DNA from 3 places in the Rhizobium binxianense genome. Region 3 is predicted to be linked to each of the others. Evidence: predicted binding sites of a transcription regulator. Region 3 holds the regulator's gene; each other region holds the start of a gene.

Region 1 (4,003 bases), 380 kb from region 3:
CGACGTCTCGGTGCAGGCGCGCCTGCTCGATCTCGTGCGCGGCCTCGTCAACGATCTCGGCCTCTCGGCCATCATCGTCACCCACGATCTCGCCGTCGCTCGCCTGCTCTCGCACCGGATGATGGTGATGAAGGACGGCTACGTCATCGAGCACGGCCTCACCGACCGGGTGCTCGACGATCCCAGAGAACCTTACACGCAGTTGCTCGTCTCCTCGATCCTGCAGGTTTGAGGCCCGAAACAAGGAAGAAGACATCATGCCAACGCCCCTCGTCGTTTCCGAAGTCTCGAAGAGCTTCACCATGCATCTGCGCGACGGCATCAAACTGCCCGTCGTCTCCGATGTCGCCTTTTCGGTCGCAGCAGGCGAATGCGTCGTGCTCGGCGGCCCCTCGGGCATCGGCAAGAGCTCGCTGCTGAAGATGATCTACGGCAATTATGCCGTCGACACCGGTCAGATCCTGATCCGCCACGACGAGCGCATCGTCGATCTGGCCTCCGCCGATCCGCGCACCGTGCTCAACGTGCGGCGCCATACGCTCGGCTATGTCAGCCAGTTCCTGCGCACCGTGCCGCGCGTGGCGGCGATCGACGTGGTCGCCGAACCGCTGGTGGCGCGCGGCGAAGAAGCCGCCACGGCACGAGAAAAAGCGGGCGCCCTGCTGGCCCGGCTCAATCTGCCGGAAGCGCTCTGGCAGCTTCCGCCCGCGACCTTCTCCGGCGGCGAGCAGCAGCGCGTCAACATCGCCCGCGGCTTCATCACCGAACACACGATCCTGCTTCTCGACGAACCCACAGCCTCGCTCGATGCCAGGAACCGTGCCGTCGTCGTCGGCATGATCGCGGAAAAGAAAACGGCAGGGGTGGCCCTTCTCGGCATCTTCCACGACGAAGAGGTGCGCGAAGCCGTCGCCGACCGCATCCTCGACGTCCAGCAATTCTCACCGAGAAAGATTGCCGCATGAGCCGCAAGCTTGGTATCGAGCCCTATTTTCATGAGACGGCCTCCGTCAGCGACTCCACCTTCGGACGCTATACGGAGGTCTCGGAACGCTGCCGCATCAGCGAGGCCGCCTTCGGCGATTATTCCTACATCATGCAGGACGGCTCCGTCTGGTGTGCGACGATCGGCAAATTCGTCAATATCGCCGCCGCCGTGCGCATCAATGCCACCAACCATCCGACCTGGCGCGCGACGCTGCATCATTTCACCTATCGCGCCGCCGACTACTGGCCGGACGGCGACATGGAGACGGACTTCTTCGCCTGGCGGCGCGCAAACCGCGTGACGATCGGCAACGACGTCTGGATCGGCCATGGGGCGACCATCTTGCCCGGCGTCAGCGTCGGCAACGGCGCGGTGATCGGGGCCGGCGCCGTCGTGTCCAAGGACGTTGCATCCTACACGATCGTCGGCGGCGTGCCGGGCAAACTCATCCGCGAGCGCTTTCCGAAAGAGATCGGCGAGCGGATGGACAGGCTTGCCTGGTGGGACTGGGAGCACGAGCGGTTGCGTCAGGCGCTGCAGGATTTCCGCAACCTGAGCGCGGAAGATTTCCTGTCCCGCTATAGTGGCTAAACCCTCGATATAGGGGCGGAGAATTGTGACAAGACTTACACAAATATGACATGCGAGGTTCATCAAGCGGGACTAATGCGATGCTGATCAAGGCCTGGATCGCAAGGGAAGAGCATGATGTTCGAGCTGAAGAATGTCACACGTCGGTTCGGAAAAAAGCTCGCCGTCGATGCCGTCACGCTCGACATTCCCCAGGGCCAGATGGTCGGCATCATCGGCCGCTCCGGCGCCGGCAAGTCGACGCTGCTGCGCATGATCAACCGCTTGCAGGAGCCGAGCTCCGGCTCCATTCACTTCGCCGGCGTCGAGGTCTCTGGGCTTCGCGGCCGGGCGCTGCGCAACTGGCAGCGCGACTGCGCGATGATCTTCCAGCAGTTCAACCTGGTGCCGCGCCTAGATGTTCTCACAAATGTCATGCTCGGCCGCCTCAATCACCGCTCGACGCTGATGAGCCTGCTCAACATCTTCACCCGCGAGGAGCGCGTGCATGCCATCGCGGCGCTGGAACGCCTCGGCATCGAGCAGACGGCGCTGCAGCCGGCCGGCACGCTGTCCGGTGGCCAGCAGCAGCGCGTAGCAATCGCCCGCGCGCTGATGCAGAACCCGAAGATGGTGCTCGCCGACGAACCGATCGCCTCACTCGACCCGTTGAACGCCAAGATCGTCATGGATGCGCTGCGCGATATCAACGAGCGCGAGGGCATCACCGTCATCACCAACCTCCACACGCTCGATACCGCCCGCAATTATTGTGAGCGCATCGTCGGCATGGCCGGCGGCCGCGTCGTCTTCGACGGCAAGCCCACGGAATTGACGGCCGAAGCGGTGAAGGAAATCTACGGGACGGATAAGGACGGCGCCGGCATCGACGAAACGGTGACCTCGACATCGATCAATATCGCCCCCGAGCGGGCAGACAATCAATCCGCCGGCACCCAACCGCTGGCGCTGGCCGGTCTTTAGAGACGGCCGCGATCGAGCGCCCGCGTCAAGGGCACACTTCTTCGTAACGGGAAGGCCGGGGACACCGGTCAATAGGAGAGAACATGTTGAAGAAAGCACTCTTTGCGGCAACGGCGCTCTTCGCGCTCGCCGGCGCCGGCCATGCTGCAGATCTCAAGGAATTCCGCATCGGCATCCTCGGCGGCGAAAATGAAACCGACCGCCTGCGCAACTACGCCTGCCTTGCCGACCACCTGAAGCAGGAATTCGGCTTCGAGAAGGTTTCGCTCTTCCCGGCCGCCGATTATGACGGCGTCATCCAGGGCCTGCTCGGCGGCACGCTCGACTTCGCCGAACTCGGCGCTTCCGGCTACGCAGCCGTCTACATCAAGGATCCAAAGGCTGTCACGCCGATCCTGACGACGCAGCAGAAGGACGGCTCGACGGGCTACTACTCGATCGGCCTCGCGCTGAAATCATCCGGCATCAAGTCCATCAAGGACGCCAAGGGCAAGAAGCTCGGCTACGCCGATCCGGACTCCACCTCCGGCTATCTCGTTCCGCTGACGCAGATCCCGAAGGACACGGGCATGCCGAACGACAAGTTCTTCGCTTCGACGCAGTTCAACGGCGGTCACGAGAACAACCTGCTTGCCGCTTATGACGGCAAGGTCGACGTCGCCGTCGACGACAGCTCGGGCCTCGGCGATTTCAAGGATGGCTACACCTCCGGCACCTTCCGCAAGGAAGTGGACAAGGGCGCCGTCGACCCGAACAAGCTCGTTGAAGTTTGGCGTTCGCCGCTGATCCCGAACGGCCCGCTCGTCGTTCGCAACGCTCTTGGCGAAGAATGGCAGACGAAGCTTGCAGCCTTCTTCACGGCTCTGCCGGAGAAGGATCACAAGTGCTTCGCAGCTGTCGAAGGCGGCGACTACAAGGGCTATTCGCCGGTCAAGCACGACTTCTACAACGCCGTCGTTGAAGTTCGCAAAGCTGCTATCGGCGGCTGATCGGCTTTCCGGAATGCGGGGCGGTCGGAAACGGCCGCCCTTTTCTTAGTGACTACAGCGCCGCGCGTCTCGTAAGACGCGCAAAGGACGCTGTAGCACTTTGAATTGCTGCATAATTCTATCCTCAAATCGATCTCGATTTGAGGATAGAATTACGAAGTAGGCGAGGCGTTGATGACTATTGCCGATACACAGCCGCACATGCAGAGTACGCAGGAGATCGCTACGGCCTGGGGCCGGATGGTCGCCAAGCGCCGCTTCTACACGGTTCTCGGCCTGGTTATTCTCGTTGCAGCTTTCGTCAGCTCCGTCCGCTTCGCCGACGAGAGCAATGCCGGCCATTTCTTCGATCGCCTGCCGCATCTCTTCGACTTCCTGAGCTGGCTCATCCCCAAGGATTGGAACGACGTCTGGCGCGCGCTGTTCGACATAGCGAGCGTGAACGACAGAGGCGGCGAGGAATTCAATTTCG
Region 2 (4,003 bases), 1.9 Mb from region 3:
CGCCGATCAGCAGCAGCAACAGGTGCGGTTCCCGCAACCCGCTGCCGGTGGCGGCTGGAATATTGACCGGCTGGCCGCGGCGCCGCGTCGGCCCGATGCGCGGACAGAAGATCGCCATGACCACGGTCATGGCAAAGCCGAACAGCATGATATCAAGCACCATCTCGCCGCCCCACCGGCTGATCAGCTGGCCGCCGACCAGCGTCGAGACGATGAAGGCGATCGAGCCCCACACGCGCATCGACCCGTAATCGAGCCCCCAGCGGCGCACGCCCGAGATGACGATGGATTCGACGACCGGCAGATAGGGCGCGAAAGTGGCGCCCTGCAGCGCATAGACGATCGTCACCGGCCAGAAACTCGTCGTCCAGAAGAGCGCGATCGCCGTCAGCAGCGACAGGCCGCCCGACCAGAGCAGCACGTCGGCGCGCTCCTTCAAACGGTCGGCGATCATGGCGACGACAGGCGCCACCAGCACGCGAACCACCATCGGTATGGCAAGGATGATGCCGATCTCATGGTCGCTGAAGCTGTGGGTTGCGAGCCAGACGGGAAAGAACGGCAGAACGATGCCGTTGACGAGCAGCGGCGCGCAATAGGAAAGCGCGCTGAGCAGCCGGAAGCGCGGCGGCGCTCCCTCACCTGTCGGAGAATGTTGAACGGGAATCATGGGGGACCTGAAGGAAACTCGACGTTGTCCTAACACACCACCCTGGAGGCGACTATTGCGAGAAATAGCCGTCCTGTAACGTTTTAGAAAATAAATTGGGCGGTCGCCCCGACGGTAACGGCTAAATTCGCGAGAGCGCGGGCGATGCGCTGACGGCAAAATCAGGCGGTCAAAATCAAGCAGCCAAAATCAAGCAGCTTGGGGGGCCAGTTCGCCTTCGTTATGCATTTCCATGGCGGCAACCGCCGGCACGCCGCTGGCGAGCGCCCGCCAGGTGATCAGCTCGAAGGTGCCATCCTCATGCTCGGCGACTGCCGTGCAGCTTTCCACCCAATCGCCCGTATTGATGTAGCGGATGCCGTCCATGTCCTGGATGATGGCATGATGGATGTGTCCGCAGATCACGCCGTCGGCGCCGCTTTTGCGGGCCTCCTCCGCCACGACGCGCTCGAACTCGCCAATGAAGTTGACGGCATGCTTGACCTGGAGCTTCGCCCAGGCCGAGAACGACCAGTAGGGCATGCCGAGCCGGCGGCGCACGGCCGCCAGCAGGATGTTGATGCGGATCGCGGTATCGTAGGCCCAGTCGCCGAGATAGGCGAGCAGGCGGGCATTGCGGACGACGACGTCGAACTCGTCGCCGTGCAGGATCAGGTATTTCTTGCCGTCGGCACCATCATGCATCATGCGTTCGACGACCTCGATGCCGCCGAAATGCATCCCCGGGAAGTCGCGCAGGAATTCGTCGTGATTGCCGGGAATATAGACCACACGCGTGCCCTTGCGCGCCTTGCGCAGCAGCTTCTGGACGACGTCGTTGCAGACCTGCGGCCAGTACCAGCTGCGCTTCAGCCGCCAACCGTCGACGATGTCGCCGACGAGCACGATCGTATCGGCCTCGTGGTGGCGCAGGAAATCCAAGAGGAAATCGGCCTTCGCGGCCTTCGAGCCGAGATGGACATCGGAAATGAAGAGCGTGCGGAAATGTCTGGGTTCCATCATGTCTATCATGAGCTACGGCTCATGCCCCATCTTTCATCTAGCCTTCCAAAACCAGACTCGTGTTTCAGGAAGATGACAAGCCGGGGAAAAGCCCCGCAAACTGTTCATCCCACGCGGACAGAATGCCCGTCGTCGCGCGGGCAGCATGCCCGTCGTCGCGCAGGCAGAATGCCTGTCGCCACGTCGGCAGAATACGTGTCGCCGTCCGGTGCGACGGCGATGTTGCCCTCCGCATCGAGCGCGTTCATGATGACGGCGATTCCATATCCGACCATGCGGGATGGCTGATGCGTCTCTTTCTCGTTCGCCACGGCGAATCCCTCGGCAACATCAACGAACAGGCCTATCGCCAATTCGGCGATCACAACGTGCCGCTGACGCAATGGGGCCATCGCCAGGCTGTAGAAGCCGGCGGCGCAATCGCCTCCTATTTGAAGGCGTTGCCGAGCGCGGATTTCGGCAGGCTGCAGATCTGGTACTCGCCGTTCCTCAGGACGCGGCAGAGCAAGGATGCCTTGCTCTCGGCCCTGCCGGAAAGCGTTGTCGGCGATGTCAGGGAGGATTATCTGCTGCGCGAGCAGGATTTCGGTCTCTTCACCGAAATCTATGACCACGCCGAACAGAAACAGAAATTTCCCGAGGAATTCGAAAAATGGGCGAGGCTGCGCAGCAACAGCGGCAAATTTTACGCACGTCCGCCGGATGGCGAGAGCCGGGCGGATGTGGCCCAGCGGGTGCGCCTGTTCCTGCAGACCGTCATGAACGACGCCGAAAATAGCGACCACAACGTCGTCATCGTCGGTCATGGCGTCACCAACCGGGCGGTCGAAATGAATTTTCTGCACCGCCCCGTCGAGTGGTTCGAGCGCTCCGACAACCCTGGGAATGCGGATATCACCCTGATCGAGGGGACGCGCTCGCAAGGATACGAGACGATCCTGCTGCACCAGGCCGCCGACCGGCAGCCGGGACAGGAAGGTGAACTGCGCGATGCCTATGGCGCCGACGTGACGATCACGCCGAAGACTGGTGGATAGGTCTTCGGCGGGTTACGTCGATTGGTTCAAGCGCTGCGACAATCCCGGAAATGCCGACCACAAAACCTGTCGACCATGTCACCGGTCCATACTGTCCAATATGTAGCCGGTTCGGACCCGGATAGGCCCTCCCCACAAGGGGGAGGGATTTCGACCGCCGGGGTTCCCTATCGATCCCCTCAGGCAGCCCGCACGGCCGCCGTGGGTTTGACGTTCTGGTTCATCCGAAACAGATTGTTCGGATCGTAACGCCGTTTGATTTCGGCAAGGCGGCTGTAATTGGCGCCGTAAGCGCTTTCGACCCGATCGGTCTCGTCCTCCGGCATGAAGTTGATATAGGCAGTGCCGACGGAATGCGGTTTGGTTGCCTCGAACAGCTCCCGCGCCCAGTCGATGCAGCTTCCGTCCATCCCGGTCTCCCGCCAGCGCGCATGCACATTCATGACGAAATGCGAACTGCGCTGCGGAAACGCGGTAGCCTCGGTGGGCACGCGCCCGGCCGCACCACCGACATGGCCGATAAAGATCTCGCATTCCGGCCCCGGCAATTTGCGCACGGCGTTGAGCAGCACGTCGATTGCCGCATCCGAGAGCGAAGCGAAATCCTGGCTTTTCCAGTAATTGCGCGCACCTGGCGTCAGCAGCGGATCAAATGCCTGCTGCCAGCCGGTAAACGGCACCGGGCCGACGACGTCGGCAATCGGATTTCCGATCGCACGCAATCTGGCCGCAGCCTTCTCTCCCGCGGCAATGTCTCCGCAATAGCACATGGCAAGCACCAGGATCTCCTTGCCGTGCCATTCGGCCGGCAGGAAAGGCAGCGGCGGCGCCTGGCGCATCACCACCCAGCAGGTCAGTTCATCGGGTGCCGCTTCCAGCGCCTGCCGATATTCCCTCAGCACCTTTTCCGCATCGGCAAAGGGATGCACGACCAGCCCGGCCAGAACCTCTGGGTTGAGCGGGTTGAGCTTGAACTCGAAGGAGGTGACGACGCCGAAATTGCCGCCGCCGCCGCGCAACGCCCAGAAGAGGTCCGGCCTTTCCGTCTCGCTCGCCTTCACCAACTCGCCATCGGCCGTCACCACATCGACTGAAAGCAGATTGTCGAGCGTCAGCCCGAATTTGCGGGTCAGCCAGCCGAAACCGCCGCCGAGCGTCAGGCCGGCAATGCCGGTGGTGGAATTGATGCCGGTCGGCAACACCAGACCGAAAGCCAGCGTTTCCTTGTCGACATCGGCAAGCGTTGCGCCCGGCTCGATCCTGGCGCGCTTGGTCTGCGGATCGACCCGCACCG
Region 3 (4,003 bases):
TGCTCCTGTTCCTGATCGTCATGAACATGGGCGCCATCCTCTTGCGTCGTCGCTTCGAGCGCCGCTGGTAAACGGAGTTAAACATCATGAACATGTTGACGGAAGCTGCAGTTGAAAAGGCGCTGGATCACAAGATGAGCAACGTCCCGTATAAGATGATCGGAAAGGATGTCTCTGTTTACTATGGCGAGAAGCGCGCGCTTTTCGACGTGAACCTGAACATCCGCGAAAACACCGTAACCGCGCTGATCGGCCCTTCGGGCTGCGGCAAGTCGACCTTCCTGCGGAGCCTCAACCGCATGAACGACACGATCGACGGCTGCCGCGTCACCGGCAAGATCACGCTTGATACCGACGATATCTATGATCCCGATATCGACGTCGTCGAACTTCGCGCCCGCGTCGGCATGGTCTTCCAGAAGCCGAATCCGTTCCCGAAGACGATCTATGAAAACGTCTCTTACGGCCCGCGCATCCATGGCCTGGCCAAGTCGAAAGCCGATCTCGACCAGATCGTCGAGACCAGCCTGCAGCGCGCCGGTCTCTGGAACGAAGTCAAGGACCGCGTGCATGAATCCGGCACGGGTCTTTCGGGCGGCCAGCAGCAGCGCCTCTGCATAGCACGCGCCGTCGCCGTCAGCCCTGAAGTCATCCTGATGGACGAGCCCTGCTCGGCGCTCGACCCGATCGCCACCGCCAAGGTCGAAGAGCTGATCCACGAACTGCGCGAGAACTACACGATCGTCATCGTCACCCACTCCATGCAGCAGGCCGCGCGCGTCTCGCAGCGCACCGCCATGTTCCACCTCGGCAATCTCGTCGAGGAGAACGACACCGACAAGATGTTCACCAATCCCGACGATCCGCGCACCCAGGACTACATCATGGGTCGCTTCGGCTGATTTTGGCGTCACCAAGCCTTTCCGTTATTCGAGGATAAAGCCCCATGGCATCGACACATATTTATTCTGCCTATGATGATGATCTGAAGTTCCTCTCCAGGCGGATTTCCGAAATGGGTGGCCTGGCCGAACAGATGGTCGCCGAATCCGTGCGGGCACTGGTCAACGGCGATACCGCGCTGGCGCAGAAGGTCATCTCCGACGATGTGATCCTCGATCACGCCGAACGCGAAATCGGCGACAAGGCGATCGTCACCATCGCCCGCCGCCAGCCGATGGCTGCGGACCTGCGTGAGATCATGGGTTCGATCCGCATCGCCGCCGATCTCGAACGCGTCGGCGACCTCGGCAAGAACACCGCCAAGCGCGTCATCGCCGTCCAAAGCACCGGCGTTCCCCGCAAGCTCGCCCGCGGCCTCGAGCATCTGTCCGAGCTGGCGCTCGTCCAGCTCAAGGAAGTGCTCGACGTCTACACGACGCGCGCCGCCGACAAGGCGAATGCCATCCGCGAGCGCGACAACGAGATCGACGCGATGTACACCTCGCTGTTCCGCGAGCTCCTGACCTACATGATGGAAGACCCGCGCAACATCACCAGCTGCACGCATCTTCTCTTCTGCGCCAAGAACATCGAGCGCATCGGCGACCACGCCACCAACATCGCCGAGACGATCTATTACATGGCGACCGGCGCGCAGCCGGAAGGCGATCGTCCGAAGGACGACAGCGCCAACACCGTCGGCGCGGTTACGGAATAATCGCCCGGACAGCCCGGGCCAGTCGCCCGGACCAGTCAATTGCATGCGCGCCCGTCCGGGCGCGCAAAGAGGTCGCAGCCTAGTTTGTGAATTTGCGCAGGATGCATTGCTTAAATCACCCCCGGTTTAAGGATCATGCGCGAGGAGACCGAGACGCATGATCCCGAGAGTTGCAGTTGTTGAAGACGAAGAAGCCCTGAGCGTGCTTCTTCGCTACAATCTCGAAGCGGAAGGCTTCGAGGTCGATACCATCCTTCGTGGCGACGAAGCCGAAATGCGGCTTCAGGAGCGCACGCCCGATCTTCTGATCCTCGATTGGATGCTGCCCGGCGTATCCGGCATCGAGCTCTGCCGGCGCCTGCGCATGCGGCCGGAAACCGAGCGCCTGCCGATCATCATGCTGACGGCGCGCGGCGAAGAGAGCGAGCGCGTCCGCGGGCTGTCGACGGGGGCCGACGATTACGTCGTCAAGCCCTTCTCGACCCCCGAGCTGGTTGCCCGCGTCAAGGCGATGCTGCGCCGCGCCCGCCCCGAGGTGCTGTCGACGGTGCTGAAATGCGGCGATATCGAGCTCGACCGCGAAACCCATCGCGTCCATCGCAAGAGCCGTGAAGTCCGCCTCGGCCCCACCGAATTCCGCCTGCTGGAATTCCTGATGTCGTCGCCGGGCCGGGTCTTCTCCCGCTCGCAGCTTCTCGACGGCGTCTGGGGCCACGACATCTATGTCGACGAACGCACCGTCGACGTCCATGTCGGCCGGCTGCGCAAGGCGCTGAATTTCTCCAACATGCAGGACGTCATCCGCACCGTCCGCGGCGCCGGTTATTCGATGGAAGCCTGAGGGCTGCGTCACTACAGCTCGGCCGACGGCTCTTTCGTCATGCTCGGGCTTGTCCCGCTGCTGTCCGGTTCGCGGCGATGGACTGCCCCTCATCCGGCTGCCGCCACCTTCTCCCCGCTCGCGGGGCGAAGGGACCCCGCCGCGACGTCTCCGTTCCCCTTCCTACACCTCTCGTGTGGCACGTCCCCTCGCCCCGTTTACGGGGAGAGGGTTAGGGTGAGGGGCAGCCATAGCCGCAATGAGCGCTTCCATCCACGCATAAAAAAACGGGCCACTCGGCCCGTTTTCTGCATTCTAACGATGTCTGCCGCTCAGCCAGCCCGCGCTGCCGCCCGGCGGCGTTCGTTGACCGGCTGGTAGGCGAGCTTCTGGTGATAGCTGCAATAGGGCGAATTGTCGGGGGATTCGCAGCCGCAGAAGTGGAAGTCGTCCTTCAGCGGATCGCCGACCGGCCACTTGCAGGTGCGTTCGGTCAGTTCCGTCAGGCCGAGGCGGCGCGAAATCGGCACGACCACGTTGCCCCTCGGCACATATTCCATTTCCTCGATCGTTTCGATCTCGATCTCTTCCTTCAGCATCGTTGCGCCCTGCTGGCGGGTAACGGTGCGGGTGGTGACGCGAGAGGCGTAGTTCGGCGCGCGCGGTGCCGCTGTATTGCGCTTCGGCGTTCGCGCCGCGGTGCTGGTGCCGCCGGCCTTGGCACGGCCCGGAAGGCTCAGTCGGTGAACCTTGCCGATAACAGCGTTTCTGCTGACACCGCCAAGTTGCGCCGCGATCTGGCTGGCGCTCAGTCCTTCGGCCCAAAGCTTCTTGAGTTTCTCGACCCGCTCGTCTGTCCAGTTCATGCCCTGTCTCCACCTTTTGCGTTGGTGATGGCAGAATCCCTCACCGTTGTCCCGGGAGCTCCGAAACAAGAAACGCTTGATCAATTTTGGTGACTAGTTCCGCCGCATGCAGTCTAGTAATTGAACTTTAACCTAGTGTGAGGCTGACTCCGTGACAAGAGTCGCATGAATCCGGATGAATCGAATTCGTAGTTTTCCCCAACTTGCTGCCCCTGCGTGGCATTTCTGCAATAATGCCTGTTGAAGACTGAAAATGCCGCTGCACACCCTTGCTGCATGCGCTAAGGGCGCAGTTTTGTTGACATTGCAGCGCGAAAAGGAAATAGTGCCAGTCGCCGCCGCAAGGCGGCATTTTTGATTTTTCGGGCCTGGTTTTCTTAGCCGGAGTCAGTCGCCCCATAACTTTAGATCGGGAGATCGCGCCATGGCTGAAGCCGCGCCGCTTTATGACACCTATTCTCGTGCCCCGCTGCGGTTCGAGCGAGGCGAGGGCGTGTGGCTGATCACCGAAAGCGGCGAGCGATATCTCGATTTCGGCGCCGGCGTCGCCGTCACCTCGGTCGGCCACAGCAATCCGCATGTGGTGGGCGCCCTGAAGGAGCAGGCCGACAAGGTCTGGCACCTCTCCAACATCTATGAGATCCCCGGCCAGGAGCG

What was found. Region 3 encodes PhoB, which activates phosphate uptake and scavenging genes when phosphate is short. Its sites were predicted from a motif close to TGTCATNNANCTGTCAT; they were not measured.
Region 1: the regulator PhoB is predicted to act here: its motif matches at 1,614-1,630, upstream of phnC (phosphonate ABC transporter ATP-binding protein).
Region 2: the regulator PhoB is predicted to act here: its motif matches at 1,734-1,750, upstream of PO860_RS10220 (UDP-2,3-diacylglucosamine diphosphatase).

The regions. Positions count from the first base shown of each region.
Region 1 is NZ_CP118713.1:4,343,579-4,347,581, reverse strand. Features, by position in the region: gene phnK (phosphonate C-P lyase system protein PhnK) at 1-232, shown strand, start outside; gene phnL (phosphonate C-P lyase system protein PhnL) at 258-965, shown strand; gene PO860_RS21145 (DapH/DapD/GlmU-related protein) at 962-1,579, shown strand; gene phnC (phosphonate ABC transporter ATP-binding protein) at 1,697-2,542, shown strand; gene phnD (phosphonate ABC transporter substrate-binding protein) at 2,626-3,531, shown strand; gene phnE (phosphonate ABC transporter, permease protein PhnE) at 3,706-4,003, shown strand, end outside.
Region 2 is NZ_CP118713.1:2,048,239-2,052,241, forward strand. Features, by position in the region: gene PO860_RS10215 (MFS transporter) at 1-670, opposite strand, end outside; gene PO860_RS10220 (UDP-2,3-diacylglucosamine diphosphatase) at 860-1,672, opposite strand; gene PO860_RS10225 (hypothetical protein) at 1,777-1,983, opposite strand; gene PO860_RS10230 (histidine phosphatase family protein) at 1,960-2,709, shown strand; gene PO860_RS10235 (FAD-binding oxidoreductase) at 2,889-4,003, opposite strand, start outside.
Region 3 is NZ_CP118713.1:172,595-176,597, forward strand. Features, by position in the region: gene pstA (phosphate ABC transporter permease PstA) at 1-71, shown strand, start outside; gene pstB (phosphate ABC transporter ATP-binding protein PstB) at 87-902, shown strand; gene phoU (phosphate signaling complex protein PhoU) at 947-1,660, shown strand; gene phoB (phosphate regulon transcriptional regulator PhoB) at 1,818-2,501, shown strand; gene PO860_RS00870 (GcrA family cell cycle regulator) at 2,813-3,346, opposite strand; gene PO860_RS00875 (aspartate aminotransferase family protein) at 3,771-4,003, shown strand, end outside.